DNA from 2 places in the Arthrobacter sp. Y3223065 genome. Region 2 is predicted to be linked to the other one. Evidence: riboswitches for the same ligand, from Rfam matches in the RefSeq annotation. Region 2 holds a riboswitch; the other holds the start of a gene.
What was found. A riboswitch is a leader RNA that binds a small molecule or an ion and turns the genes downstream of it on or off. The one in region 2 is predicted to bind S-adenosylmethionine.
Positions count from the first base shown of each region.

Region 1 (14,380 bases), on a different contig from region 2:
TAGAGGCCGCGGTTGTCTACTGGGTGTTCTGCCTGGTCCTGTCAGCCGGGCAGTCCCGACTGGAGAAGAGGTTGGAACGCTATGTCGCCCACTGACGTCCCTGCCGCCCCCGCGCCGCAGCCCGGCGCCGCAGCCGGGCCCGTGCTCTCCGTGGAGGGGCTGCGCAAGTCCTTCGGCAGCAACCAGGTGCTCAAGTCCATCGACCTGTCCGTCCAGACGGGCGGGGTGCTGGCCCTGATCGGACCCTCCGGATCGGGCAAAACCACCGTGCTGCGGTGCCTGAACGGCTTGGAAACCCCCGACGGCGGCAGGGTCGCCTTTTCCGGCGGCCCAGCCGTGGACTTCGGTTCGCCGGTGAACCGGAAACAGATTGCCGCCCTGCGTGACCGCAGCGCCATGGTGTTCCAGCACTACAACCTGTTTCCGCACATGACCGTGCTGCAGAACATCATCGAGGGCCCGGTCCAGGTCCAGAAGCGGCCCAAGGCCGAAGCCGTGCGCGAGGCCAGGTCGTTGCTGGACCGCGTCGGGCTGTCCGGCAAGGAAGACCAGTACCCGCATCAGCTCTCCGGCGGGCAGCAGCAGCGGGTCGGCATTGTCCGGGCCCTGGCGCTCAAACCCTCGCTGCTGTTGTTCGACGAACCCACGTCGGCGCTGGATCCCGAGCTGGTGGGCGATGTGCTGCACGTCATCAAGGAACTGGCCGACGAAGGCTGGACCATGGCCCTGGTGACCCACGAGCTGGCCTTCGCCCGTGAGGTGGCCAGCGAAGTGGTGTTCATGGACGGCGGCGTGGTGGTGGAACGCGGGCACCCCGAACAGGTGCTGCGCGAACCGAAGGAAGAGCGCACCCGGCAGTTCGTCCACCGGCTGCTGAACCCGTTCTAACGCCACGCCCCATCCAAAATTCATCTGATGTCCATTGGGATGGCAGAATGTAAACTTCCATGCACCGTTCCGCATGGCAGGCTCGTTCCGGCCGGAAGCTTCCAACCCGCGTTTTCTCCTCTGCGGAAACCTCCGGCCACGAAAGGCAGAACCATGGCCACTTCCTTGGCTACCAAGTCCTTGACGGCACAGACGGCTTCCGAGGCGCACGATCTTCTCAATGCCGCGGTCGAAGAGTTGCAAGAGATCGCGGCCCTCGACGGCGACTGCGGCATCTTGGTCACGCGCACCGGCCCCGGACAGTTCACCGTGGAGTTGAGCGACGACGTGCCCTACGGCATCACCCAGGAATCCCATCTGTACTAAGCCGCTGGCGGGCCGGCCTTGTTTTGTGACGCCGGCAGGACCTCCGAAATGAAGCAACGGCCGGCCCCGGTGGGATAATTTCGCCCATGGCTCCAGCAATTGCGTACCAAGGTGAACCCGGCTCGAACTCCCATATGGCCTGCCTGGAAGTGCGCCCCGGTTGGGAAGCGGTGCCCTGTGCCAGCTTCGAGGACGCCTTCGCCGCCGTCACGGGCGGCGAGGCGGAACTGGCCATGATTCCCATCGACAATTCGATCGCCGGCCGGGTGGCGGACATCCACGCGCTGTTGCCCAAGACCACCCTGCAGATCGTCGAAGAGTTTTTCCTGCCCATCCGCTTCAGCCTGCTGGGCATACGCGGGGCCACGGTGGAGCAGGCCCGCGAAGTGCACAGCCACATCCACGCGCTGGGCCAGTGCCGTAAACTCATCCGCCGGCTCGGCCTGATTCCGGTGATCGCCGGCGACACCGCCGGCTCCGCACGCGAGGTCGCGGAGTGGAACGACCCGACCAAGGTCTCGCTGGCGCCGCCGATGGCCGCCGAGCTCTACGGCCTGGAAGTGTTCGCGGAAAAGGTCGAAGACGATCCGACGAACACCACCCGGTTCGTGGTGCTGGCCGACCGCCGGCCGGTCCCGTCCCGCGAGGAGCTGCCCGGTCCGGCCGTGACCAGCTTCGTCTTCCGGGTGCGGAACGTGCCGTCGGCGCTGTACAAGGCGCTGGGCGGATTCGCCACCAACGGCATCAACATGACCCGGCTGGAGAGCTACATGGTGGGCGGCGAGTTTGCCGCCACCATGTTCATGGTGGACGTCGAAGGCCACCCGGACGACCAGGCCATGGTCCACGCCTTCGAGGAACTGGACTTCTTCACCACGGAGATCCGCCTTCTGGGCGTCTATCCGGCGCATCCGTTCCGCCAACAGACCGTGCGCCCGGACGGCGTCGCCCGGTAGCAGTGGGGCAACAGCCGTCGGGCAGCCTCGAGTAAACCGCGGCATTTGACGAACTGTTACCGGCGTTTGACCCAGGCCCTTCCCCGCTCTTAGCGTGGAGACGAATCAAGAGCGCCAACTACACAGCCCTGGCTGGTTGGCCGGCAACCCTCTACCGTAGCGGGGTGCTCCAGGTGATGATTCGGCCCGCCGGGTATGTCGGCAGGCAAGTACGCGTATCCTCCCGCAGCAGCTCGGCAGCAGCGGATGCGCCCAAGCCCCAAGGACGCCATGTCGCTACACAATGACCTGACACCAAACACGTTGCGCTCCGCCTTCGGCCGCTTCCCCTCAGGAATCGCGGCGCTATGCGCGATCGTCGACGGCGAGCCCCAGGGCATCGTCGCCTCCTCGTTCACCGTCGGCGTCTCCCTCGAGCCGCCGCTGGTGATGTTCGCCGTGCAAAACACCTCCCGGACCTGGCCGGTGGTCCGCCGGGCCGACCGGATCGGCGTCTCGGTGCTCGGCACCGGGCACGACGGCGTCTGCCGCCAGATCGCGTCCAAGAACGGTGACCGCTTTGCCGGCCTCGGCCTGCACGGCACAGACGACGGCGCGCTGTTCCTGCACGACGCGGCGCTGTGGCTGGACTGCTCGGTGCACCAGGAGGTCCCGGCCGGGGACCACCACGTCGTGCTGCTGCAGGTGCACGGCCTGTCCACGCACGACGGCACCCACGAGCCCCTGGTCTTCCACGATTCCGGGTTCCGCCGGCTGGAACAGCCGGCCTTCGTCTAGGACGAACGTTACCGCGACGGCGGCAGCGGCCAGCTAGGGCAGAGGCCTGCCTCGGGCAGCCACCCACAGGGAGTACCACTCCTGGCGGGTCATCGCCGTTCCGACCGCCTCCGCCTGGGCACAGGCCCGGATCCGGTCCGGGCTGCTGGTACCGACGACCGGCCGGATGCCTGAGGGATGCCGCAGCAGCCAGCCCAGCACCACGGCTTCCGGCGGGCAGCCCTTGTCCCGGGCAAGTTCCGTGACCAGGGCAGTGGCCGAATGATCCGCCGGGAGTGAGGCGTCCGCCCGTGAGGAAGCATCCGTTGTCGCAGCCCCCTCTGCCGCCCGGACGTGATTCTGCGCGATCCCGTCGGCGGGCGTTCCCGCGCCGGCCGCCGCCCCGGCCAGGCCTGCCGCACGCCCGCTGTAGCGGCCCTGGGCCAGCGCGCCCCAGGCCTGCAGTTCCACCCCGTTGGCGGCGCAGTATTCCAAGGTGCCGTGCGGGAAGTTGGTGCCCGTCCCGTCCGGGTGGTTCACCAGCACGCCGGACTCCAGCCAGTCGCGTCGGTACAGGCTCATTTCCAGCTGGTTTACCGCCAGCGGCTCATCCAGCGCCGACTGCAGCCAGCGCATCTGGTCGCCGGACATGTTCGAGACACCAAGACGGCGGACCTTCCCGGCCATCCGGAGCTCGTTGAACGCCGCGGCGATCTCTTCGGCCGGCGCCAGCGGATCCGGCCGGTGGATCAGCAGCGTGTCCAGGTGATCGGTGTGCAGCCGGCGCAGGCTTTCGTCGGTGCGGGCCAGGATGGCTTCGCGCGAGGAGTCGTATTGCCCGACCAGGCCGGGTATCGGCAGCCGGATACCGTATTTGCCCTGCAACCTGATCGAATCGCGCAGCTCGGGACGTTCCGCCAGCACCCGCCCGAACGCAGCCTCGGCCTTGCCGTGGGCGTAGATGTCGGCGTGGTCGAACGTCGTGATCCCTGCCTCCAGTGCCGCAGCGACGGCCGCGTGCGCGGCCGCAACGTCAGCCGCTTCCAGCGGCCCGCTCCCCCAGCCGCCGCCCAAACCCATGCACCCGAAAATGAGCCGGGATCCGGCGTCGTCCATTGGTAGTTCCCCCTTCGCTGGGCAGGTTCCCAGCGTACGACGGCGGTGCCCCGGAAGCAGCGGGAGGGTGCCGCCACACGTTGCCCGTGCCCCAGGAGCATTCCGATCTGGACGAAGCAACGGCGCCTACCAATGCGCCGTACCCACCCCGAACCGCCTTGCGAGGCTGTCTCCTACGAGGGATGCGCGGTGCCGATGACCTGATCGTTTCGTTCCAAATTGTTTAATGTGCTCCTTCGGGTTAGGTTAGCCTCACCTTTTTACACGCGGCCTCGCCGCTTCCTCCAGGAGTACCTTTTATGCACCGACCCAAGCTTCTTGCTGGCTGCGTCGCCTTCGCCGTGCCCATGTTGGCCATCTCCGGCTGCGGCGTATTGGGAATAGGTAAAGCGCCCGCCGATCTGCAGATCTATTCCGCGCGGCACTATGACCTGGAGGGGGCTTTCGCCCAGTTCACCGATGAAACCGGAATCTCCGTTGAGTTCATCACCGGTGACGACGCGGAGCTGCTTGAGCGGGTTAAGGCTGAGGGAAGCGATACCCCGGCTGACGTGTTCATGACCGTGGACGCCGGAAACCTCTGGAATGCAGCGCGTCAGGACGTGCTGGCGCCGATCCGCTCGGAAAAGCTGGAGGAGGCGGTCCCGAAGGACCTGCGCGACCCCGAGGGGCAGTGGTTCGGACTGGCCATGAGAGCCAGAACCATCACCTACAACCCGGAAAATGTCGATCCCTCGGAATTTGACGCGCAGGACAGCTACGCGGGCTTGGCCGATCCACAGTGGAAGGGCCGGCTCTGCATGCGCGATGCGACCTCGTCCTACACCCAGTCCCTGGTCGCCAGCCTCATCGATCTTCACGGGCGGGCCAAGGCCCTGGAAATCGTCCAGGGTTGGGTGGCCAACGACGTGGAGATCATGAGCAACGACGTCCTCCTGCTCGAAGCCATCGACGCCGGGGCCTGCGACGTGGGAATCAACAACCACTACTACCTGGCCCGCACCCTGGAGAAGGACCCCGATCTGTCCGTCGACCTGTTCTGGGCCAGCCAGGAGGGGGCGGGCGCGCACGTAAACATTTCCGGTGCCGGGGTCGTGGCTGATTCAGATAATGCGGCGGAGGCCCAGCGGCTCATTGAGTGGCTGGCCACCACGGGACAGAACGCGTTCGTGGACGCCAACCACGAGTTTCCCGTCAACCCGTCGGTCAAACCTGAGCCGGTGATAGCTGCCTTCGGAGACTTCAACCGCATGCCGTTGAACGCCGAAGCCTACGGTGATCTCAACGCCGAGGCTACCGCGGTACTTGCCGAGGCCGGCTACAAGTGAGTGAATCAGCCGTTCTGGCTGATGCAGGGGTTCCCGGACAGCACCGGCGCCCTTTGACCGGACACGGCCGCCGGCTGTGGTCGGCGGTCGTGTTGGTCACTGCGGCGCTGGTGGCTACGCCCGTCGTCGCCGTGGTCCTGGACGGACTGGGGGGCCTGACCAACGGCACCCTGCCGCGCGACCTGGGCGGGATGGTCCTGACCACCCTTTTGCTGATGGCAGGAGTCGGGGCGGGCACGCTGCTGATCGGCGGGGGGCTGGCGTGGCTGGTCACCGCCTACGATTTTCCGCTCCGAAACGTGCTTCTGTGGGCCCTGGTGCTGCCGCTGGCCATGCCTGCCTACATCCTGGGCTTTGTGTTCCTCTCCACCTTCGACGTCGGCGGCCCGGTGCAAGAGATGCTGCGGGCAGTACTCGGCCCGGGTGCATGGCTGCCCCAGGTGCGGTCCCTGCCCGGGGCCGTCATTGTCATGTCCCTGACTCTCTACCCGTACGTCTACCTCCTGGCGCGGGCCGCGCTCGTTGAACAGAGCGCGGCCACATACGATGCCGCCCGCACCCTGGGTGCCAGCCGCACCCGCACGTTTTGGCGGGTGCTGGCGCCGATGGCCAGGCCATCGCTTGCCGCCGCCCTGGCACTGGTGATGATGGAAACCCTGACGGACTTTGCAACCGTTCAGTACTTCAATGTGCAGACCGTGTCCGTGGGCGTCTACCTTGTCTGGAAGGGCAGCTTCGACTTCCATGCGGCCACCCAACTCTCGGTGTTGGTGCTGCTGTTCGCAGTCGCGGTGCTTGCCGGGGAACGCCTGCTTCGGGGACGCTCGCGTTTCCACCAGAAAGGCGGACGGGGCGAGGGCCTGCAGGCCCGGCGGCTCACCGGCTGGGCCGGATGGCTGGCGGCGCTCGGGGGCTTGGGCGTGCTGGGGGCCGGCTTCATCCTTCCGGTTGCCCAACTGCTCGTATGGGCCGCCGGGGAGACCCTCGGCCGTGCCGGGCCCTTGCTGGACCCCCGGTTCCTGGAGTACCTGTTGAACAGCATGGCCGTCGCCGCGATCGCCGCACTGCTGTGCGCCGCACTGGCCCTTACCATCGGGCACAGTTTGCGCCTCGGCGGAGGTGCCGTGGTGGCCGGGGCCGCGCAGGTGACTACGTTCGGCTACGCGGTCCCCGGTGCGGTGATCGGAATCGGCGTGCTGATCGCGTTCGCACGGTTCGATGAGATGCTCGAGTGGGCCGGTGTTCCAGGTGGCACGGGGCTGCTGGTTACCGGTTCGGTGGCGGGCATCCTCTTCGCTTATGTAGTGCGTTTCCTGGCGCCCGCCCATCAGGCGGTAGACGCGAGCTTCTCCAAAATCCCGCCCGCGTTGACTTCCTCTGCGATGAGTCTTGGAGCCACGCCGACAAGGCTATTGGCCCGCGTGCATCTGCCCCTGGCCCGCCGGGGCGCAGCTGTAGCGATGGTCCTGGTGGCAATCGACGCTGTTAAGGAGCTGCCCATCGTGCTTCTCTTGCGGCCGTTCGGGTTCACCACGGTTTCTGTTTGGGTATACGAGCTGGCCCGGGAGAACTTCTGGGAGAAGGCTGCGCTGCCCGCACTGGGTATTGTTGCGGTGGCCGTTATCCCGGTCTATTTGCTGTTTCGCCGGACAGCCGGCTTCCGGACGGGGGCGGTGGGCCATGACCGGTGATCCAAGGAACAAGCCGCGCACCCCGGCCTTGGAACTCAGCGGCGTAGGCCGGCGCTACGGCTCCGTCGCAGCAGCCGCGGGGCTCGACCTTCGGGTTGGCGCCGGGGAGCTGGTGACCGTTGTCGGCCCATCGGGATGCGGAAAGTCGACCATGCTCAGGCTCATCGCCGGACTGGAGCGTCCCGACACCGGAACGATCAGCATCGCAGGCGAGATCGTCGCGGACCGCCGACGGTTCCAGGAACCGGAACGCCGCCGGGTGGGGCTGGTGTTCCAAGACCATGCTCTGTTCCCGAACCTGACCGTGCAGAAGAACGTCGCCTTCGGACTGGGCCGGTTGCCTGCTGTGGAACGGCAGAAGCGGGTCGCCGAGGTGCTTGAACTGGTGCACCTTGGCCATTTGGCCGCCCGCTATCCGCACGAGTTGTCCGGAGGAGAACAGCAGCGGGTCTCGCTGGCCCGTGCTCTGGCCCCCCGCCCCGCCGTCGTCCTGCTGGACGAACCGTTCTCCAGCCTGGATGAGACTCTTCGAGGGCGGGTACGAACGGATATTGTCGCGGTGCTTCAGGAGACCGGAACCACGGGACTGCTGGTGACCCACGACCAGACAGAAGCACTTTCGGTAGGCAACAGGGTAGTGGTCATGCGGGACGGGGCCATTGAACAGATCGACACACCGGAGAACGTCTTCGAACAGCCGGCCACACGCTTTGTGGCCTCCTTCATGGGCGACGCGGATTTTCTTCCCGCGAATGTCCACGACGGGTTGCTCACCTGCGAAATCGGGGTTGTCTCCACGGTGCCGGGGTGGGCGAACTGCGATGTAGACGTTGACGTGGTGCTGCGGCCGCATGAAGTGGCGCTCTCGCCGGACCCTGGCGCGCAGGCCAAGGTGGTCTCCCTGGAGTACAGGGGAGCTTTTGTGCTCCACCACATCCGCCTGCCCTCCGGCCGCATGCTGCGGTCCTGGCAGCCGCACCAGGTGCGCTATGGGCCAGGCACCCCCGTCAGCGTGACCGTCACAGCCGGGACCTCACCGACCCTGTTGGTTGGCGACGAGGCCGTCACCGCGCCGCCCCCTGGTACTGCCGGTACCGTCCCGATAGCCACCACATCGAGGTAATTCCCTTGCCCAATGCAATGCCAACCATGCCGCTGGAGACGGCACCGTCTGTCGACTTCGCCGCGGAACTCGCGCGCTTCGCCGACAGTCCTGCCGTGGTGTCGGATGACGCTACGCTCAGCTACCGGCAGCTGGCGGACCGCGTGGAGGCGGTCGCTGGCCGGCTTGGTCCGGAACGGCGGCTGGTGCTGCTGGCGGCGTCCAACGACGTCGATTCCCTCGTGGCCTACCTGGCTGCGCTGTCCGGGGGGCATCCGCTGATTCTGGTGCCGGGAGACAAGCCCTCCGCCGTGGGATCTATCAGGGACGCGTTCGATCCAGACGTCGTCATGGAAGCCGGCGCCGGGAACGGGGAACCGAGGATACTGGAGATGCGTCCGGTCACCAGACACCAGCTGCATCCGGACCTTGCCCTCCTGCTGAGCACATCCGGTTCCACCGGTTCCCCAAAGCTCGTGCGGCTCTCGCATTCGAACCTGCAGGCCAACGCGGAAGCCATTGCAGAATACCTGGGCATAGGCCCCATGGACCGGGCCGTCACGACCCTGCCGATGTCGTACTGCTACGGGCTCTCAGTGATCAACAGCCACCTGCTCACCGGCGCTTCAGTAGTGCTCACCGACCTCTCCGTAGTGGACCCCTGCTTTTGGGACCTGTTCAGCAGCAACGAGGCAACGACGTTCGCCGCTGTGCCGTACACCTTCGAGCTCCTGGAACGCGTGGGGTTCTCCGACATGGAGCTGCCGCACCTGCGCTACGTGACGCAGGCGGGGGGACGCTTGGCCCCCGAGCTAGTCCGGCGGTACGCCGAGCTAGGCCGGGAACAGGGCTGGGAACTGTTCGTCATGTACGGCCAGACCGAAGCCACGGCAAGGATGGCCTATCTCCCTCCGCGGCTGGCCGCAGAAAACCCTTCCCGCATCGGGGTACCTGTGCCCGGGGGCAGTTTTCGGATTGACCCGGTGGACGGACTCGATGACGGCGAACTGGTATACACGGGTCCCAACGTCATGCTCGGTTACGCCGAAAACCCGGCTGATCTGGCAGCAGGCCGCACAGTTAGCGAGCTGCGCACCGGCGATCTTGCGCGCAGGCATCCCGACGGACTGTATGAGGTTGTGGGACGGCGGAGCAGATTCATCAAGATCGCCGGGCTGCGCATCGACCTTGGCAGGGTGGAACAGGTCCTGGCAGACCTGGGTGTGCAGGCCACGAGTGCCGGCACCGATGAGCACCTTGTGGTCGCCGTCCAAGGCGACCACGACCCCGGCCTCCTCAGAAAGGTGCTGGCCCGGGACATGGGTATTCCGCGCTCCGCCCTGAAGATATATGCCATGGACCAGCTTCCACGGCTAGGCAACGGAAAGCCGGATTATCGGGCCGTGCTGGCCCTCGCCGAGCCCGCCCCGATCCCGCGGAAACATGCGCCTTCACGTGCGGAAGGACCGCAGGACGTGCGCACGATTCTGGCCGAGCAGCTGGAGGTCCCTGCCGTCGAAGACACAAGCACCTTCGTGTCACTCGGTGGCGACTCGCTGTCCTATGTGGCTACGTCGGTCCGTCTGGAGAACGCGCTCGGCTCGCTGCCGGACGACTGGCATCTACGGCCCGTCGCCGAGCTGGAGCGGGGTGCACTACCGGTTCGACGGCGGAAGCTGCTTGCACCGATCGAGTCCAGCATTGTGCTGCGCGCCATAGCGATCGTCTTCATCGTCAGCACGCACATCGGGCTGTTCCATTGGGAGGGCACTGCCCACGTGCTCCTGGCAGTCGCCGGGTACAACTTCGCGCGCTTCCAGCTGCGGGGCGAACGCACCAAGCGGCTGCGCCGCCAACTGACCAGCCTCGCGCGGATAGTTGTCCCGAGCGTCGCCTTCATTGCCATGGCCTACGCCATCACCGACGATTACAGCGTTGCCAACATTTTCCTGCTGAACGCACTCGTCGGCCCCCAGGAGGTAACGACCGAATGGCACTTCTGGTTTGTGGAGGTTCTGACCTACCTCCTTGTCTGCATGATCGTGTTGCTCGCTATTCCTTCGCTGACGCGGCTGGAACGGCGGTTTCCCCTTGGTTTCCCGCTCGGGCTCACCGCCGTCGGCTTGGTCGGCCGCTTCGAAATCGTTGATCTTGGAGTGCCCAACACAGGTCCCGCCCTGTGGTTGTTCGCCCTCGGGTGGGCCGTGGCCCAAGCCCGTACCGGTGCCCATCGCTGGCTGGTTACCGCCCTCGCACTGATCAGCGTTCCGGGCTTTTTCAATGACCCGCCCCGGGAGGCAACGCTGTTGGCCGGGATTGTGGTGCTCGTCTGGCTGCCGTCCCTGCCAGTACCCCGCGGTCTGCAGCGCATAACAGTCCTGCTGGCCAGCGCGTCGCTGTACATCTACCTCACCCATTGGCTCGTCTTTCCGCCCCTCCTCTCCATTCATCCGGCGGTGGCTGTAGCCGCCTCACTCGTCTCGGGAGTGGTCTACTGGGCCCTCGTCATGCGTCTGGCAGGCCTGAAGCGTCGCTGGGCGAAGCAGCACCGGCACAGAAAACATGCAGAACCCTAGATGACGGTGCCCCGCCCGGGGCCGGTGGTCTGGGAGTTTCCCCGTGGCAGCGTAGTCGGCGCCGGCGGGTTCACCAGTGGCGGCTCAGCGTATCCGGAGCTTCACCCGGTGTGGCGGCGGAGGAACGCCACGCTGCGCTCCAGCACCTGCCACGCCGCTTCCAGCTCCAGGTTGAACTGGAACTCGTGCCCCAGCCCGGCGTCCGTTTGGGGGAAGAATTCCTCCACCACCGCGCCCTTGGCCCGCAGCGCTTCGACCAGCCCGAGCGAGTGCGGCAGCAACGGGTCGGTGTTGCCTGCAGAAACGAAAGCCGGCGGGTAGTTGGCGCCCACATGCCGGGCCACGGAGGCCAGGGCGATGTACGGCCGCTCCAGGTAGTCCTTGGCCCCGGTGTAGGACCACAGCACCGTCCGCAGGTAGTTCTGGTTCCCGGCTTGGTCCGCCCCGGCGAGCGAGAGGTCGTACGCCCCGCAGTGCAACAGCACGGCGCGCAGCCGGTCCGGCCTGGTGTGCGAGGCAATGCCCAGCCTCTTGGCATAGTCCGGGTCGGCGATGACCAGCGCCAGTTGCGCAGCGATCTGCGCGCCCGCCGAGTCCCCGGCCAGCACGATCCGCTCGGTATCGATGTGCAGCCGGTCGGCATTGTGCTCCAGGTAGCGCAGCGCGGCGGCTGTTTGGCGCACCGGAGCCGGGTAGCGGCGCACATGGGCCAGCGAATAGTCCACCCCCACGGCGGTGAAGCCGTAGGAGGCGAGGATCCGAAGGTAATTGGCGACGTCGTTCTTGGTGCCGGAAATCCAGGCCCCGCCGTGAATCCAGACGATCGTGGGAAGGCGCAGCGAATCCTCGGCCGCCTTGTCCGGGAAGAACACGTCCAGGTGGGTATGCCCGTGGTTGCTGAGGTACTCCTGATCCAGCACTTCGCTGATGCCGTCCGGCACATGCCTTGCCATGGCGCGGGCCGTGCGCCGGCCGTCCCGCTCGGACAGCACCCGCAGCAGCACCGCCAGCGGCCGGGGGCTGAAGCGCAGCCAGAAGACCAGGCCGCCGGCAAGAGCCGCCGGGACGGTGACGAGGACGGCGATGGCTGCCAGTGCGCGGCGGAAACGGACCCGCATTGCTTCCTCCCGATCGGCCGGTAGTGAACCAATCGTGAGGCCGCCCCGCCCGCAGGGCAAGTCCCTCCCCCGCCTCCCGCCAACGGCCGGCAAGCCCCGCCGGCCAAAGGGCCGGAATGCCCGTCAGCCGAGGGCAACCACCAGGCTCAGGCCGGCCAGCGCCAACGCGACCGGCGTCATGGTCCACCGCTCGGGCTTGCTGCGCGAGATGGCGTTCATGAGGACGCCGACGAACAGGTACGCCGTCAGGATCCAGATCAAGACGAGCGACGCGGTCTCCGGCAGCGTGGCGAGAAGCTGCGCCCGGTCCATGATGATGAAAGCGAAGAACGCATACAGGACTACCGAGACCGCGCTTCCAAGGCGCAGCTTCGCCGGCAGGGTGCGGTGGCTTCCTCCCCAGGCGAACCGGCCCAGCGGCAGGCCCGCGGCAAGCAGGATCTGGAAGACGGCCAACAGCGCGAAGACAATGCACGCGGCGATGGCCGCAACGGTGATCATGGGGAGCAGTGTAGCGGTGCTCCCTCCGGCAGCGGTCAGGCCGCGACGCCGTCAGCGGCTGGCGGCCCTGCCCGTCAGCGGCTGGCGGCCCTGCCCGTCAGCGGCTGACGGCCCTGCCCGTCAGCGGCTGGCGGCCCTGCCCGTCAGCGGCTGGTGACCTTGCCCGTGAGCGAGGCGATCGGCCGCAGGAAGATCGGCCGGGCCAGGAACCAGGCCGCCACCGTCACCGCGATGGAGGCCGCGAAGATCCAGAAGCCGGTCCATCCGCCGTCGTCCGTAGCCGCGTACATGTGGTTGAGGTTGCGCAGGGCGCCGGTGGCCAGCACCAGGGTCACGTGCACGATGATGAACAGCACGAAGTACACCATCACCGGGAAGTGGATGGCCCGGGCCGCCTCAATCGGGAAGTACTTGTTGACCGCCGCCCGCTTGGGCCAGGCGGCGGAGGTGCGCAGGCCGGAGACGATGGCCAGCGGGGCGGCGATGAAGACGGTCGCGAAGTAGGTCAGCAGCTGCAGCGCGTTGTAGTTCACCCAGCCGTTCTCCAGTGGCCAGTCCAGCGATGCGTACTGCAGCACGGCGGAGAGCGCGTTCGGGAAAATGTCCCAGCTGGTGGGCACGATCCGCATCCAGTGCCCGGTGGCGAAGATCAGCACCATGAAGACGATGCCGTTCAGCACCCACAACGCATCCAGGGTCAGGTGGAACCACAGATTCAGGGTGATCTTTGTCGGCGGGTTCTTGGTCTTCACCAGGCCCTTGTTGTTGCGGGTCCAGTACGCCGGCGAGCGCGTTTCGGCGCGCACCTGCAGGCCGGTGCGGATGATCAAGACGATCAGGAAGAAGTTGAGGAAGTGCTGCCAGCCCAGCCAGGCGGGCAACCCGACGGGCGCGGACTCGGGCAGTTCGGAGCGGCCCGGGTAGGCGGCCAGGAAGTCCTGGACGCCCGGCATGGTCCGCAGCCATTTGGCCAGCAACACCAACAGCAGAAGCACGACGACGGCGGCGGCCACTGCCGCGGTGATCTTCAGCCACGTCTTCCGGGTGCTTCCGGACGGTTTCGTCGAAGTGGACATCGCCAGCTTTCCTCGTTTCCTGCTTCCCGACAGTCCGGGCTCCGTGATTCAAGGTACCCCGCCTGCGCGGCATCGTGCCACAAGCCCGGCCGTGGCGGCCAAAGCCGCGCCGCCACCCGGCGTTGGCACGCGCTATTGGCCTTTCTGCGGCATCCATTTCAGGCAGTAGCGCAGGTTGGCCGTGACGGTCCGCACCGCGGCTTCTTCGTCTCCGGCCGCGATGGCATCCGCGAGGTCCTCGTGTCCGGCGCGCAGGCATCCGTCGAAGCCGTCCCGCAATCGCTGGGCCATCTTTGCCCCGTGGAACACGTCGCCAAAGCTGCCGTACAGCTCGTGCAGCAACTGGTTGCCGGAGGCCTCGGCCACGGCCAGGTGGAAGTCCCAGTCCGCAGCGATCCAGCCCTCCAGGTCCTGCTCCGCCCAGGCGCGCCGGCGCCGGGCCAGCATTTCCCGCAGCGCCCCCACGGCGCCGCCATCGGCTGACGGCTCCGACCGCGCCGACTGTGCGGCCAGCCGCGCGGCCTGGGTGTCCAGCGCAAAGCGCACCTGCAGCACGTCCTCGTCGTCGTACTCGCGGTAGGCGCGGCGTGCGGTGCCGCTGATTTCGCTGGTGGCCCGCACGTAAGTGCCGTCGCCGCGGCGCACCTCGAGCATCCCGGCGTGGGCCAGCGCCTTGACCGCCTCGCGCAGCGTGCCGCGGGAGACGCCCAGGCTTGCCATCAGTTCCGGCTCCGAAGGGATCCGGGCATCCAGCTGCCACTGCCCCGCCGCGATGGACTCCCGCAGCCTCGACGTGACTTCCTCCGCCAGCGCCGGCCGCTGGAGCGGGCCGGACCTCACGCCCGCGCCTTCCGCACCAGGCCGCTGACCGCGTGGGCCAGCAGCAGTTGCAGCGCCGCGCCGGCC
Region 1 is NZ_JBNHGC010000002.1:8,186-22,565, reverse strand. Features, by position in the region: gene AC5RUK_RS04980 (amino acid ABC transporter permease) at 1-95, shown strand, start outside; gene AC5RUK_RS04975 (amino acid ABC transporter ATP-binding protein) at 82-888, shown strand; gene AC5RUK_RS04970 (hypothetical protein) at 1,042-1,254, shown strand; gene AC5RUK_RS04965 (prephenate dehydratase) at 1,341-2,210, shown strand; SAM riboswitch class IV at 2,314-2,428, shown strand; gene AC5RUK_RS04960 (flavin reductase family protein) at 2,481-2,987, shown strand; gene AC5RUK_RS04955 (aldo/keto reductase) at 3,021-4,082, opposite strand; gene AC5RUK_RS04950 (extracellular solute-binding protein) at 4,382-5,410, shown strand; gene AC5RUK_RS04945 (ABC transporter permease) at 5,407-7,101, shown strand; gene AC5RUK_RS04940 (ABC transporter ATP-binding protein) at 7,091-8,224, shown strand; gene AC5RUK_RS04935 (AMP-binding protein) at 8,251-10,779, shown strand; gene AC5RUK_RS04930 (alpha/beta hydrolase) at 10,881-11,897, opposite strand; gene AC5RUK_RS04925 (hypothetical protein) at 12,021-12,398, opposite strand; gene AC5RUK_RS04920 (cytochrome b/b6 domain-containing protein) at 12,542-13,474, opposite strand; gene AC5RUK_RS04915 (FadR/GntR family transcriptional regulator) at 13,607-14,314, opposite strand; gene AC5RUK_RS04910 (MFS transporter) at 14,311-14,380, opposite strand, start outside.
Region 1: linked by a shared signal. The riboswitch ahead of AC5RUK_RS04960 (flavin reductase family protein) and the one ahead of AC5RUK_RS10505 (LLM class flavin-dependent oxidoreductase) in region 2 are both predicted to bind S-adenosylmethionine.

Region 2 (14,380 bases):
GAGGCCAGCAGCATGTCCCCGTTGGAGTCCTCGCCCACAGCGCCGATCATGGCGACGTTGCCGCCGAGCCGGCCCGCGGCCACGGCTTGGTTGGCGCTCTTGCCGCCCGGGTTCACGGCGAAGCCTTCGCCGCGGAGGGTTTCGCCGGGGTTGGGCAGCCGCTCGGTGTAGATGGTCAGGTCCGCGTTCAGTGAACCAACGACGACGATGCGTCCGGCTTGCGGACTCACTGTTCCACCTCGGCATCGACGGGCTTGGGGATCAGCAGCGAGGCGGCGAAGGCCGCGACCGTGATGACCAGGCCGACCACCACCACCGTGAGGTAAGAGGCGCGGTCGCCCAGCGCCGAAGTGCCCACGAGCACCGCCGGCAGCACCAGGAAGCTCAGCCCGGCGCCGAGGTTGAAGGCTCCGGCGTTCATGCCCGGCAGGAAGCCGGGGTTGCCCGGGGGCGAGAGCACCACGCCGAGCCCGTTGAGCATAATGTTCGCGGTGCCGGCGTACATGATGCCGAGCAGCGCAGTGGCGGCGACCATCACCGGCAGGCTGTTCAGGCCGAACAGCACAATGATCACCAGGGAGATAATGCTGCCGATCATGCCGATGCGCAGCACCTTGGTGTAGCCCAGTACCGGGGCGAGCCGTCCGCTGATCGGGCCGAAGACCCAGCCCAGCAGCGCGTAGGGGGTCAGGATGAGCAGCGCCGTTTCGGTGGGGCCGAGGCCGAAGCCGGGTGCGGCGGCCTGTACGTAGGCGGGGACAATCCCGTTGATGACGGCGAAGATGCCGGTCATGGTCAGGACCGTGGTCAGCAGCGGCGCCCACGTGGAGCGCTGGCGCAGATGTACAATCTCGACCATCGGCTGCTTCGCGCGCTTTTCGGTGGCCCAGAAGGCGGCGAACGCGGCGGCGGCCACGGCGATCAACACCAGCGAGAGGACCAGGGTTTCGCTGGAGAACCCGCCGACCAGCTTGGCGGCCTCGTTCAGAGCGGTGAGCAGGGCACCGACCGCGACAACAATAAAGACGACGCCGGTCCAGTCCATCCGCGTCCCGGCCTGCGGTTTGCTCTCGGGCGTCAGGACGGCGACGAGAACCGCGGCGATCACGGCGAGGACCATCATGAACCAGAAGATGCTGCGGAAGCCGTAGTGCTCGGCCATGTAGCCGCCGAGGAAGGCATCGACGCCGGCCACGCCGCCGTTGACCGCGAGGATGACGCCCATCAGAGTGCCGTAGGTGCGCGGGTTGGGCACGGCGGTGCGCAGCATGATGAGGCACAGCGGCACGGTGGGGCCGCTGGCGCCCTGGATGATCCGGCCCACGAAGAGCCACGTAACGTCCGGGGCCAGCGCTGCGATCACGGAGCCAGCGGCCGTCAGCAGCATCATCCCGACGAGGATCCGCTTGCGGCCGACAATATCGCTCAGCCGGGGCAGGAACAGGGAGAACAGCGCGGCTGTGGTGAAGAACCACGTCTGGGACAGGCCAATCGAGGCCTGGTCTGTCTGCAGTTCCTCCCCCATGGTGACCAGGGCGGGGCTGAGCATGGAGGCATTGAGCTGGAAGGCCACGCAGGCCGTCAGCAGGGCAACCATCAGGGCGGTGGTGCCGCCGCGGGTTGCCTTGGCTTCGTGGAGAACGGCGCTCATTTCGCTGCCATCCCGGAGTTCTGGGGCGCCGCGGAGGCGGGTGACGCCGTCGTTGTTGTGGTGGCGGCGGTTCCAATCTCTACCTCGCCGATCCGGACCAGCGCATCGGTTACCAGGTTCCAGAACTTGGTGCGGTCAAGGTCCACGGCCACAGAGGTGTGGCAGTCGGCCGGTGCGGGGGCGCGGAAGTCAGCGACGGTCATGCCGAGGGTCAGCTTGCCCTGCAGTTCGATGTCGATCGGGACCTTGCGGGTTGTCATCACCGTGGGGTCGATGACGTAGGCGACGGCGCACGGATCGTGGACCGGCGGGTAGTCGAAGCCCTGTGCGTCCTTGTAGGTTTGGGCGAAAAAATTCATCAGTTCGCGGACAAAGCGGGCCGGACCGGTGCCGACGGCTTCAATCTGCTCGACGACTTCGGGGGTGGCCAGCGCCTGGTGTGTGAGGTCCAGTCCCACCATGACCAGGGGCCACTTCTCGTTGAAGACGATGTGGGCGGCCTCGGGGTCGATCATGATGTTGAATTCGGCTACGGCGGACCAGTTGCCCACGTGGTAGCCGCCGCCCATCAGCACGACCTCCTTGACCCGCTCGACGATGCGCGGCTCCTTGCGGGCGGCCATCGCGATGTTGGTCAGGCCGCCGGTCGGGACCAGGGTTACGGCACCGGGTTCGTGCAGCATGATCGTGTCGATGATGAGATCAACGGCGTGGCGCGAGTCCAGTTGGATGGTGGACTCCGGCTGCGCGGGGCCGTCCATGCCGGACTCGCCGTGGATGTCCGGCGCCGTTTCGATGGTGCGCACCAGTGGGCGGTCGCAGCCGGCGGCGAACGGGACACCGGTGATGCCGGCGATCGTCCCCACGGCCAGAGCGTTCTTGGTGACCTTTGCCAGGGTCTGGTTGCCGACAACGGTGGTCACGGCGAGCAGTTCGATGTCCGGGTTGCCGTGGGCCAGGAGCAGCGCCACGGCGTCGTCGTGCCCCGGATCGCAGTCCAAGATGATCTTTTTCGGTCCGGGCGTCGCGGAAGTGGCGTCCATGTTTTTCTCTCCACGTCATCGGGGTCCGCCGCAGCGGGGATTCAGTCTCAGGAAGTGTGACACCCCTTTCCGGTTCACGTCAAACGCTTGACGTAAACATGCGTCAAGCGCTTGATGCCTTGTCTTGCTTGACCGTGCTTATCATGGGCTCATGGATTCCGCCCGCCCTCCCGTTCAGCACCCGCCGCGCGTCGGTGGGCGAGTGACCGCGGCGATGGTGGCGGCACGCGCCGGGGTCTCCACGGCGACGGTTTCCCTGGTGGCCAACGGCAAGACGCGCGGACGGGTGTCCGCGGACAACATCTCCCGGGTCAGCCAGGCCATCGCCGAACTCGGATACGTGGTGGACAGCGTGGGCAGTTCGCTGGCCAAGGGGGTCAGCTCCATTGTGGTTCTGGTGGCGCCGGACATTTCCAACCCGTTCTTCGCCAAAGTCGTTGCCGGCGTCCGGGAATCCCTCGGCGCGGACTTCCAACTGCTGCTCTCCGTCACCGAAGCCGGCGAATTTCCCCGCGCAGATGACATCCGCCGGCTCCTCGCCCTCCGCCCGGCAGGCCTGTTGGTGGATGCCCCCGATGCCGCGTTCCTCGAGGACCTCTCCGCCACGGGCCCCTTGGTGCTGCTCGACGCGCCCGGGCTGGAGGCTTATGCGCCGTCCGTCAACCTCGATGTGGCCCACGGCGCCCGCGAACTCGCGGCGCATCTGGCCGCCTCCGGCCACGAGCGGGTGGCGTACTTGGACAGCGTGACCGGCACAGCCACCTTCACCATTCGCCGGACGGCCTTCCTGGAGGAGGCGGCCGCGCGCGGGATGACCGTGGACCCGGCTCACCCGATCAGCACCACGATCGACGTCGGCGCGTCGGCCGAGGCTTTTGCCGCCGCCTGGCCCCAGTGGCGGCAGTCCGGTGTCACCGCCGTCGTCTGCGCCACCGATACCCACGCATACGGCGTGCTGCAGCAAGCGCGCGTTGCCGGCGTGCGGATCCCGGACGAACTCGCCGTCGCCGGCTTCGACGACCTGCCCTACTCCGCCACCAGCAACCCCGGCCTCACCAGCGTCCACCTTCCCGCCGCCCGCCTGGGCCTCAAGGGCGGCGAACAGCTGCGCGGCCTGATCGAAGGCCGCGACCTCGAGCAGCCCCAGCTCACCTTGGAGGCCTCGCTGATTGTGCGCGGCTCCACGGAGCGGATCGCCGCCAACTAACTAACGACGGCCGCGGTCCAGGCCGTTGCACGGCTACACCTTGCGCCAGTCGTGGCCGGTCACGGCCGCCCCGGCCTGCGGACCCATCTGCAGCATGCCGCCGTCTACCACCCACGACGCCCCGGTGACGTAGCCCGCTTCCGCGGACGCCAGGAAGGCGATCACGGCGGCGACCTCGCGGGCGTCGCCGGGCCGGGCCAGCGGGATGCCGGGGCGGTCGATGCGGTGCGGGTCTTCGTCCTCGTTGCCGGTCATGGCGGTGGCGATCTCCCCCGGCGCGACGGAGTTGACCGTGATGCCGTGCCGGCCGAGCTCCAGCGCCATGTTCTTCACCAGCCCGCCGAGGCCATGCTTGGCGGCGTCGTAGGGGGCGGCCCCGATCATCGGCTGGTGCTCGTGCACGCTGGTCACGGCGATGATCCGGCCGCCGCGACCGGCATTGGACATCCGCCGGGCTGCCCGCTGCATGCAGACAAACGCGCCGTCCAAGTCGGTGGCGACCACTCTCCGCCACGTCTCGTAGTCCAGCTCCAGGAACGGCTCCGAGGCGCCCGTGCCCGAGTTGTTGACGAACACGTCCAGCCCGCCGAGCTGCTCCGCGAGCGAATCGACCACGTCGCCGCAGCCGGGCAGGTCCGTGGTGTCCAATTGGACGACGGCGGCGCTGCGGCCGAGCGCGCGGACCTCCTTCGCTGTGTCCTCGGCTCCGTCCCGGTCCGAATGCCAGGTGATCCCGACATCCATGCCGGCACGGGCCAAGGCGACGGCGGTGGCCCGGCCGATGCCGGAGTCGGAACCGGTGACGATGGCTGTGCGGGGCGTGAACTGTTCCATGCGCCCTATTGTGGCGAAGAACCGGCCGCTTGCCAGCCCCTCGGGCCGCCGGGGACCGCTACGCGACGGTCATTTCACCCATCAGGTCCCAGTCTTCGCCCTCGACCTGCCGGCTGATGATCCGCGGCGTCTCCTGCAGGTACTGCGGCTGCTCCTGCATGGCCTTCTTGAAGTGGTCGCTCTTCACGTGTGCTTCGGCCGCGTCGTCCCGGAAGGCCTCCACCAGCACGTAGGTGTTGGCGTCGTCCACGCTGCGTGACCAGTCGAACCACAGGTTGCCCGGCTCGGCACGCGTTGCCTCGGTGAACTCGCGCACGAGTTCGGGGAAGCTGTCGGCGTACGCGTCCTTGACCTTGAACTTGACCACAATGAAAATCACGCAGCATCAGCCTTTCTTCTTTGGGATGTCTTTTCATCCTGTCATGCACCGCGCGGTCCGTCAGGTCAGGTGCGGCCAGGCAGGATTGGCCCAGCGTCAGTTGGCGTCGCTGCCCGGCCTGTCCGCCAGCCCGCCGGTGCCTGTCGACGGCCAGTCAGTTAGCGGCGCTGCCCGGCCTGTCCGCCCGCGAGCGCCTTGGCTGCTGCAATATAGCGCCGCGTGACCAGCCGCTGGGCGGCTTCCGCCACCGGCGCGCCTGTCCGGTAGAACCAGTTGGAATGCCGGCTGAACGCGAACACCTCGAAGACCACCCGCCCGTTCCCCTCCAGCACAGCAGCGAAGCCTTCTTCCCCCGACTCCGGATGCCCTGGCAGCGTGCCGTAGCCGAAGCCCGTCCGCGTTGGCGTCCGTTCAGTCCACACCACTCGGCACGGGATGGCGAGCCGCAGCGGACCGACTCCGAACCCACACACCACCTCCACGCCTTCGGCGGCCACCGGCTCCGTGGCATCGACCCGCAGCCCGGCCAGCCGATGCACTTCCCACCCCATCAGCCCTTCGGCGAGCCGGTGAAAAGCATCTTCCCCCACACCGACACCGACCCGATGGTCCACGACCCGGTATCCCGGCGGCGAGGTGCGTTCCCGACTCAGCCCCACGCCGTCGTACGTCAGCCGGGATCCGCCCAGGTCCTTGGCCTTCATCCTTCAGCCCTGCCGCGCATCTTCGCCCCTGGCCAGGCCCATCCAGCCCAGCATCTCGCGGTCGCGGCGCGGCAGCGATGCCACCACCAGATCGTAGGAATCCTCGATCATGTCGCGGAGCATGTCGTCGGGCAGCCCGCCGTCGCAGCGCACGCCGTTCCAGTGCGTTTTGTTCATGTGATAGGCACCCGTGATCTCCGGATGCGCCGCGCGCAGCTGCTGCGCCAGCACCGGTTCACACTTGAGGCTGATGCTCAGCTGCGGCGCCTGCAGGTCCGAGAGCGCGAACATCTTGGCGGCCCGTCCCGCCGCCCGGACCTTGAACACCGACGCCTCGGGGCCAAACGGGAAATCCTCGAACGCCCCGGGCAGGGACAGGCAGAATGCGCGCAGCGCGGTTGCGTCCATAGGCACGAGCCTACTGCTCCCTGCCCGCGCCGGTCACGGTTCTGCGGGAACCGCGGCGGCGCCCCTCGCCCGGGCCACCGTCCGGGGAGAACCAGGTGTACGCCCGCACCCCGTACCCCGCGCCCGCCGGGGAGACCCAGGTGCCTGCCCGTCCCGCACCCGTCCGCGTCACCGTTCGGGGAGAACCAGGTGTACGCCCGCGCCCGTGCCCCGCGCCCGCCCGAGTCCCCCCGGTGCGCGGCGGCAACTTCGGTGGCAGGATGGTTTCACAGTTGTTTCACGGGGAACGACGGCGGGGCTTCCGTGCCGCCGGCGGGTTTCGGAATGGGCCACGGCTTTGGAGAGGAGACCCATGGCAGACACCGGCAGGGAAGCGAAGCGGGCGGCCGGCAGGGCGAAGGACAAGACCGAGGACGCTGCCAATTCCAAGGTTTTCGAGCGGGTAGCGCGGTTTGGATACGTGGCCAGCGGCCTGCTGCACGTGCTGATTGGAGCAATCGCGCTCCGGCTCGCCTTCGGCGGAGGTGGCGAGGCGGACCAGACCGGGGCCGCCTCAAGCTTGGCACAGCGCCCGGGCGGAATGTTCCTGCTCTGGGCGGGCATGCTTGCCGCCGCGGCCTTGGCCTTGTGGCAGATTAGCGAAGCGGTGTTCGGCGGACGCGGCCGCCAGGCTAAGAAGAAATGGGGCTACCGGGCCAAGTGCGTGGGACTGGCCATCGCTTACACGGTGGTGGCGGTGTCGTTCGGCAGCTTCGCGCTGGGCTCCGGCGCCGACAGCAGCCAGAGCTCCCAGGATGCCAGCACCCGGCTGATGCAATGGCCCGGCGGTGTCGTTGTCCTGTTCCTGATTGGCGCTGTCATCATGGGCGCCGGCGTCTTCTACGTGTTCAAGGGCCTGAAGAAGAAGTTCCTGAGCGACCTTAAAAGGCTCCCCCGCGGCAGCACCGGCACCGCCGTGACGTGGCTCGGCGTCGTGGGCTATGTGGGCAAGGGGCTGGCACTGTTCGTGTTGGGGCTGCTGCTGGCGGTGGCCGCGGTGCAGCACGACCCGCAGGAGGTCAAGGGGCTGGACGGGGCGCTCAAGGCGCTGCGCGACCAGGCCTTTGGCCCGGCCGCCCTCGCCCTCGTCGCCGTTGGCCTGATTTGTTACGGCCTGTACATGGGCGCCCGGGCACGCTACGCCAAGATGTAGCGCGCCCGGGGCCTCTCGCGTGACCGGATCGCCGACCGTTGTTCAGCGGCGCCGGCGGTGGCAGCGCTGGCGGCGGCAGCGGCGGTGGCTCGTTGTGCGGCACTGGGATGGCCGGCCGCCGTCCCAGTGCCCGCATCGGCCCTACTCGGTGGAGACCGGCGTCAGCACGTCCTTGACCAGCGGATCCTCCGTGGTGTGCAGGTACTCCTCGAGCCGCGGATCCGAGAAGATCTCGATCAGTTTCTTGCTCTCCGCGCTGTCCTTGAACTGGGTGCCGATCACCAGGCGGGAGGCGAATGTCTTCGGGGCGGCAGGGAACAGGATGCCCTTGTCGCGGCCGATCTTGCCAGCGTCGAACTGGGAGACGTAGCCGATCGCGGCATCGACTGAGTCGAGCATCCGCGGCATCGCCAGCAGGTCGGCTTCCTTCAGCTCGAAGCCGCGCGGGTTGCCGGTAACGTCGCGGATCTTTGCTGTTCGCGGCTCCACCGCCGGATCCAGCTCCAGCAGTCCCTCGCGCTGCAGCAGCCACAGCGCCTGGCCCTGGTTGGCGGAGTCGTTGGGCAGCAGCAGCACGGCTCCGCGCGGCAGGTTTTCCACCGAGCCGTAGCGGGTTGAGTAGAGGCCGAAGCCCCACTGGTACAGCTCCACCGTCGGCGTCAGTTCCAACCCGTTGGCGTCGGCGGGCTGCTGCATGTACCACTGGTGCTCGAAGATGGTGGCGTGGAACTGCCCATCGGCCACCGCGCGGTTGGCCTGGACCGGATCCTGCAGGCCCACAGCCTCGATCTGAACGCCGTAGTCGGGGGCGATTTCCTCGGCGACGAACTTCAGGATCTTCTCCTCCCCCGCCATCGCCGGTTCAAAGTGGACTTTCAGCGGCGAGGTGACCTCGCTGCCGGATGCCGCGACAGCCGGCCGGGACTGCTGCTGCACCAGCAGCAGCCCCAGGACCAGTGCGACGACGGCGGCAAAGGCGGCAATGCTCCACGGCAGGGCTGTGGTCTGTTTGCGCAGGGTGAAGCCATGGTCGTGGCCGGACCCGGCGGAAGGGGTGCTCATGATGTGATGCTCCTGTTGATCAGTGGCTAGGGGCGCAGCAGCGCGCGGGAGATCCGGTCGCCGGCAAACTGCACCAGCTGCACCGTGATGATCAGGACAACGATGGTGGCCGCCATGACGTGGGTGTCGAACCGTTGGTAGCCGTAGGTGACGGCCAGATAGCCGATGCCGCCGGCGCCGATGGTCCCGGCAATGGCCGAGTATTCGATCATCGAAATGGTGTTGAGCGTGACCGCCGAAGTAAGGCCCGGCAGGGCCTCGCGCAGCTGCGTCTGCCGGATGATCTGCCCGGTGGAACTGCCTGTGACCAGCCCGACGGCCATGTTCTCGCGCGGCAGATCGTTGAGTGCGTTCTGCACCAGCCGGGCGAAGAACGGAATGCCGGCCAGTGTCATCGGGACCACGGCTGCCGCGATGCCGATGGTCGTTCCGGTTACCCACTTGGTCAGCGGGATGATGGCGGCCATCAGCACCAGGAACGGGAGCGAGCGGCCCATGTTGACGAGCCAGCTGAGCGTTCCGTGCAGGCGCGGCCGGGGGAACAGACCGCGGCTGTCCGTGTTGTACAGCAGCACGCCGGTGGCGCCGCCGACCAGGATCACCATGACCATAACGATGCCGACCATCGCCCAGGTCTCGCCGTAGGCCGGCAGCAGCAGCGCGGGCAGGTCCGCCCAGGGCGTGTCCAGCCCGACGGCGGCGGTTTCTGCGGGCCTCATGCGCGCACCTCGATTTTCTCGTTCCTTGCATATTCGTCCGCGTCCGTCGGCGGCGTTTCCGCCGCGGTATCGGCACGGTGGCGTGCCTCTGCGGTAAGGCCCAGTCCGGCCAAGTAGGCGCGGACCTCGGCCTCCGGGCGGCCGGCGAGACCGATTTCGAAGCGGCCCAGCACCGCTTCGCCATGGGCTTCCACCGAACCGCCGAGCAGCGCCACGCTCACGTCCAAGCCGGTGGACAGGCGGGTCATCCACTCCGGGTCCACCGGCCCGTGCCGGTACGAGACGGACAGCGCGTACTCGAAGGAGGCTGGCAGCGGGAGGGCGCGGATTGGCAGCAGTTGGCGGCCGGCGGCGGAGGCCGGATCGGCCACTAGGGCGCCGATCGGCCCGTATTCGGCGACGCGGCCGCCGGAGAGCACGGCCACCTGGTCGGCGACGCGGCGCACCACGTCCATCTCATGGGTGATCAGGATGACCGACAACCCCAGTTCGGTGCGCACGTCGTCCAGCAGGTCCAAGATCTGCTGGGTGGACTCCGGATCCAGGCCCGACGTCGATTCGTCGGAGAGCAAAATCCGGGGACGAAGTGCCAGCGCCCGGGCGATGCCGACCCGTTGCTTTTGGCCGCCGGACAGTTGGCCGGGGTAGGCGTTGGCCTTGTGCAGCAGGCCCACCCGGTCCAGCAGTTCGGCCACGCGGTCCTCCATCTGAGCGGGCACCACGCCGAGGTTGCGCAGCGGCAGCGCCACGTTCTCGGCCACCGTCATCCGGCGCAGCAGGGCCGAGTGTTGGAAGATCGTGCCGATGGCGCGGCGTTCGCCGCGCAATGCCTGCCCGGACAGGGCGGAGAGGTCGCGTCCGTCCACCAGCACCTGGCCGGAAGTCGGTTTCTCCAACAGGGAAATGCAGTGGGAGAGGGTAGTCTTGCCGGCGCCGGAAGGGCCGACGACGGCGGTGATCGCCCCCTGCTCGATGGTCAGGTCGATGCCCTTGAGCACCTCGACCGTCCCGTGTCGTGTGTCGTAGCTCTTGTGCAGATTGCGGATTTCAATCATTGCGGGCCGCCCGCGGCATAGCTTTTCATGCTGCTCCTGAAGGTCAGGGAGCCCCGGGCACAGCCGATCACGGCGCGCAGGCATGGTGCGGCCGGTTCCGGCCCGGCCCGGGTTCTCCATCGGTTCTGGCGTTAGCACCGTGCGGCAGTTGCCGAGGTTGCTGCGGCGTCATCGAGCCAGATCTCTCGGCCGCTCTGGATGGTTCTTGCCGACGGCGGTGCCCGCCCGCCCTTAAGGGCGGCGCACCGGCGTCGTTGTTTAGCTGGTTCTGCTGCTGCCTACGCTTAGTCGACCAGCGCGTTCTGCAGGCGGAAGCCGGCGGCGCGGTGGTTCTCCGGCAGCTTGTCGCCGCGGCCGAAGAGCTTGTTGCGCAGGGTCCCCGGCGCGTACTCCGTTGGGTAGGCGCCCAGCTTCTGCAGTTCCGGCACGACGTATTCCACGATGTCCTCGAAGGTGCCCGGGGTGATGGCGTAGGCCAGGTTGAACCCGTCCACGTCGGTCTCGTCGACCCACTCCACCAGCTTGGCGGCCACCTCCGCGCCGGAGCCGACGGTGATCGGGCCGAAGCCGCCGACGCCGACCCATTCGGCCAGCTGGCGGATGGTCCACGGCTTGCCGCTGTCGCCGGAAGCCTTCTGGAAGGTTTCCACCGAGGACTGGATGGCATTGGACTTCACGTTCCCGCCGATCACGTCGTCCGGGCCGTAGGTGGAGAGGTCAACGCCCATCCAGCCGGAGATCAGCGCCAGCGCGCCGTTGATGTCCGCGTAGGACTTGTAGTCCTCGAATTTGGCCTGCGCGGTGGCGGTGTCCGGTCCGGTCACCACGGTCTGCATCGCGTAGATGCGCACGTCGTAGCGGTCGCGGCCCGCCGCTTCCACGGCGTCGCGGATCTTCTTCACCGACGCCGCGAGCATCTCCTTGGTCGGGCAGGTCACGAACACCGCCTCGGCGTTCCCGGCGGCGAACTCGGTGCCGCGCTTGGAGGCCCCGGCCTGGAAGATGACCGGGGTGCGCTGCGGGCTCGGCTCGGTGATCGCGATGCCGGGAACCTTGAAGTACTTGCCCTCGTGCCGGATCTCGTGGACCTTGGCCGGGTCGGTGAAGACGCCGGTCTCGGCGTCCTTGACCACGGCGTCGTCCTCCCATGAGCCCTCGAGCAGCTTGTAGATGACCTCGAGGTATTCGTCCGCGTGGTTGTAGCGCTCGTCGTGCTCCAACTGGTCTTCCTGGCCCATGTTGCGCGCCGCCGAGGGCAGGTAACCGGTGACCACGTTCCAGCCGACCCGCCCGTTGGTCAGGTGGTCCAGCGTGGCCAGGCGGCGGGCGAACGGGTACGGGTGCTCGTAGGCGGTGCCGGCGGTGACGCCGAAGCCGAGGTTCTCGGTCACCGCGGCCATCGCGGAAACCAGCATGAACGGATCGTTCACCGGGACCTGCGTGCCGGCGCGCAGCGTGGTCTCGTTGGAGGACCCGAAGACGTCGTAGGTGCCAAGCACGTCGGCGATAAACAGGCCGTCGAACAGGCCCCTTTCCAGCACCTTGGCCAGGTGGGTCCAGTAGCCGATGGTGTTGTAGTTGGCGGACTTGTCCTGCGGGTGGCGCCACAGTCCGGGCGACTGGTGTCCCACGCAGTTCATTTCGAAGGCGTTGAAACGAATCTGGCGCCGGGGGTTGGGCTGCGGGTTGTTCACGGTCATGTCAGGCTCCTTTTCTGATGAGAAGAGCCCGCGCCGGCCCTCCGTTGGGCATGCGGCTGCCAACGGAAGACCAACGAGAGATCGAGCTTCTCCATCGGTCCTGGCGGTAGCACCTTCCTCAGGGAGGGGGTTGCTGCGGCGTCAACAAGCCAGGTCTCTCGGCCGCTCTGGATGGGTACCCCTCCATTGGACACCCAGGGCGTCCCGGAGGGAAATGTTCGCCGTCACGCGAGGTAAGAATTACGACGCCGGTGCGCCCTCCCGCCTCTTCGCCCCCGCTATTGCTCCGGCCGCGAAGCACAGCAGGATCAGGACGACGACGGCGACCGCCAGCGGGACGCTGTTGCCGACCAGGGTCGGAAGGTTCTGCAGGATCAGCCCCAGGATTCCCAGCAGCCCGATCAGTCCGAGGGCCGGGGCTACTGAGCGCTTCCAGTCCCGGAGGGGCGCACCGTTCCGGCGGAAAAAGACCAGGACGGCTGCGCTGGTCAACGTCATCAGCACCACGATTCCCAACGACGCGAAGCCCGCGAACCAGGTGTAGAACTGCATGATTGGATCCCAGTCGGCCAGGACGGCGGCCAGCAGGAACAGGGCTACCACCGTGTTGGCCGCTGCGGAGGCCAGATGCGGGGAGCGGTGCCGGCCGTGGGTGCCGGCCAACTTGGCCGGGAAGATGCCCTGCCCGGCGACTTGGAAAAAGTAGCGGGAACCGATGTTGTGCAAGGACAGGATGCAGGCGAAGAGGCTGGTCGCCAGCAGCAGTTGGATGATGTGGCTGCCGGCCGTGCCCAGATAGAGCGTTGTGGTCTCCGAGAGCAAGGTGCCCGGCGCGTCCGTGGCCTTTTGGACGACTCCCTCGTCGCCCCAGACGCTGATCAGCAGCCAGCTGGACAGCGCGTAGAAACCGCCCACCACCAGGAGTGCCACATAGGTGGCCCGCGGGATGGTCTTGTCCGGGTCGCGAGCCTCATCGCGGAAGACCGCCGTGGCCTCGAAGCCGATGAAGCTCAGGATGGCGAACAGCAGCGCGATGCCGGGTGCCCCCGACAGTACGGTGGACGGGGTGGCGAACCCGGTGGACAGGCCGCCGGCACCTCCCCCGTCAAAGATGATGAAGGCGTCCAGGATCAGCACGATCAGCACCTCGGCCACGAGCAGCACCGCCAGCACCTTGCCGGAGAGTTCGATATTGCGGTGTCCCAGCCAGGCGACGGCGGCCAGCGCGGTAGCCGCCCACACCCACCAGGGCAGTTCGGGGCCGCCGTAGGCACGGACCACTTCGTTAACGGCCGGGGCGAAGAGGCCGTAGACGCCCGCTTCCAGGGCGAGGTAGGAAAGCAGGGCCACGAAGGCCGCCCCCAGGCCCGCCCGGCGCCCCAGTCCCTTCTGCACGTAGCTGAAGAACGCGCCGGCCGTTGGCACATGCGGGGTCATGGTGGTGAAGCCGACGGCAAACAACAGCAGAATCGCCATGGCCAGCAGGTAGATGAAGGGCAGGCCGGCGCCGTTGCCGCTGGCAATGGCCAGCGGGACGGTTCCGCCGATGACGCCCAGCGGCGAGGCGGCGGCCAGCACGATGAGCACGATGCTGGCGACACCCAGCCGGCCGGAGAGCCGCGGAGCGCCGGCAGCGCCGGCCGCGGCTTCGGGAGCCGCGAGTGTTGGGTTTTTGGTGGCGACAGACATGGTGTGTGTTCTTCCTAGACGGCCGCGGAACGGACGGCGGGGTTGACTGGCGGGCGGCCGGCGTCGGCATTGGCCTCGCCGATGGTCCACACGAATGGGGGTTCCGTGGCGTTGACTTCCCAGTTGCCGACGATCCGGGACTTGTAAATGAAAGGGTTGTGCGTCGCCACGGTGCGGGCGTTGCGCCAGTGCCGGTCCAGCGCCTTGTCCGTGCTGGTGGAGGAAGCACCGAGCGCGTTGAAGAGGGCGCCCGCGGCGTCCGGAACCAGGGCGCTGAGCACTATCTGCGCCCGGCCCGATTCCAGTTCGACGTCGATGTTGGCCGACTTTTCGGCGTCGGCATCCAGGCGCCGAGCCTCGAAAGCCCTGTCCAGGCTGCGGGCCACACTCAGGGTCGTCGCCGTCGCGGCGTAGGATTTGGCGCTGATTTCGCCGACCACTTGCAGGACTTGCGCGTCGTGCCGGACCAGCGGGGCGTTTCCGTGGCCGAACACCCGCGTGCGGTCCCGCACGTTGTCCGCGGCGTCGGCGATGGCGGCCCGGGCGATGCCGGCCAGGGTGACCAGCAGGATGTGCTGGTAGAGCGCCGTCTGGTATGGGAAGCGGTCGGCGAAGGCTGAAACGTTAGCCGGATCCACAACCGCGTCGGTAAATACGGTGGTGCCGCTGCCGGTCAGCCGCTGGCCGAAACCGTCCCAGTCGTCAAAGGTTTCCACGCCCGGCGTCTTGGTGGAGAT
Region 2 is NZ_JBNHGC010000003.1:401,149-415,528, forward strand. Features, by position in the region: gene AC5RUK_RS10445 (ribokinase) at 1-230, opposite strand, end outside; gene uriT (uridine transporter UriT) at 227-1,651, opposite strand; gene uriH (uridine-preferring nucleoside hydrolase UriH) at 1,648-2,694, opposite strand; gene AC5RUK_RS10460 (LacI family DNA-binding transcriptional regulator) at 2,909-3,901, shown strand; gene AC5RUK_RS10465 (SDR family oxidoreductase) at 3,935-4,735, opposite strand; gene AC5RUK_RS10470 (putative quinol monooxygenase) at 4,794-5,114, opposite strand; gene AC5RUK_RS10475 (DUF1990 domain-containing protein) at 5,273-5,818, opposite strand; gene AC5RUK_RS10480 (MmcQ/YjbR family DNA-binding protein) at 5,822-6,226, opposite strand; gene AC5RUK_RS10485 (DUF1206 domain-containing protein) at 6,579-7,418, shown strand; gene AC5RUK_RS10490 (MetQ/NlpA family ABC transporter substrate-binding protein) at 7,560-8,480, opposite strand; gene AC5RUK_RS10495 (methionine ABC transporter permease) at 8,507-9,199, opposite strand; gene AC5RUK_RS10500 (methionine ABC transporter ATP-binding protein) at 9,196-10,254, opposite strand; SAM riboswitch class I at 10,368-10,459, opposite strand; gene AC5RUK_RS10505 (LLM class flavin-dependent oxidoreductase) at 10,539-11,954, opposite strand; SAM riboswitch class I at 12,043-12,132, opposite strand; gene AC5RUK_RS10510 (APC family permease) at 12,195-13,643, opposite strand; gene AC5RUK_RS10515 (acyl-CoA dehydrogenase family protein) at 13,658-14,380, opposite strand, start outside.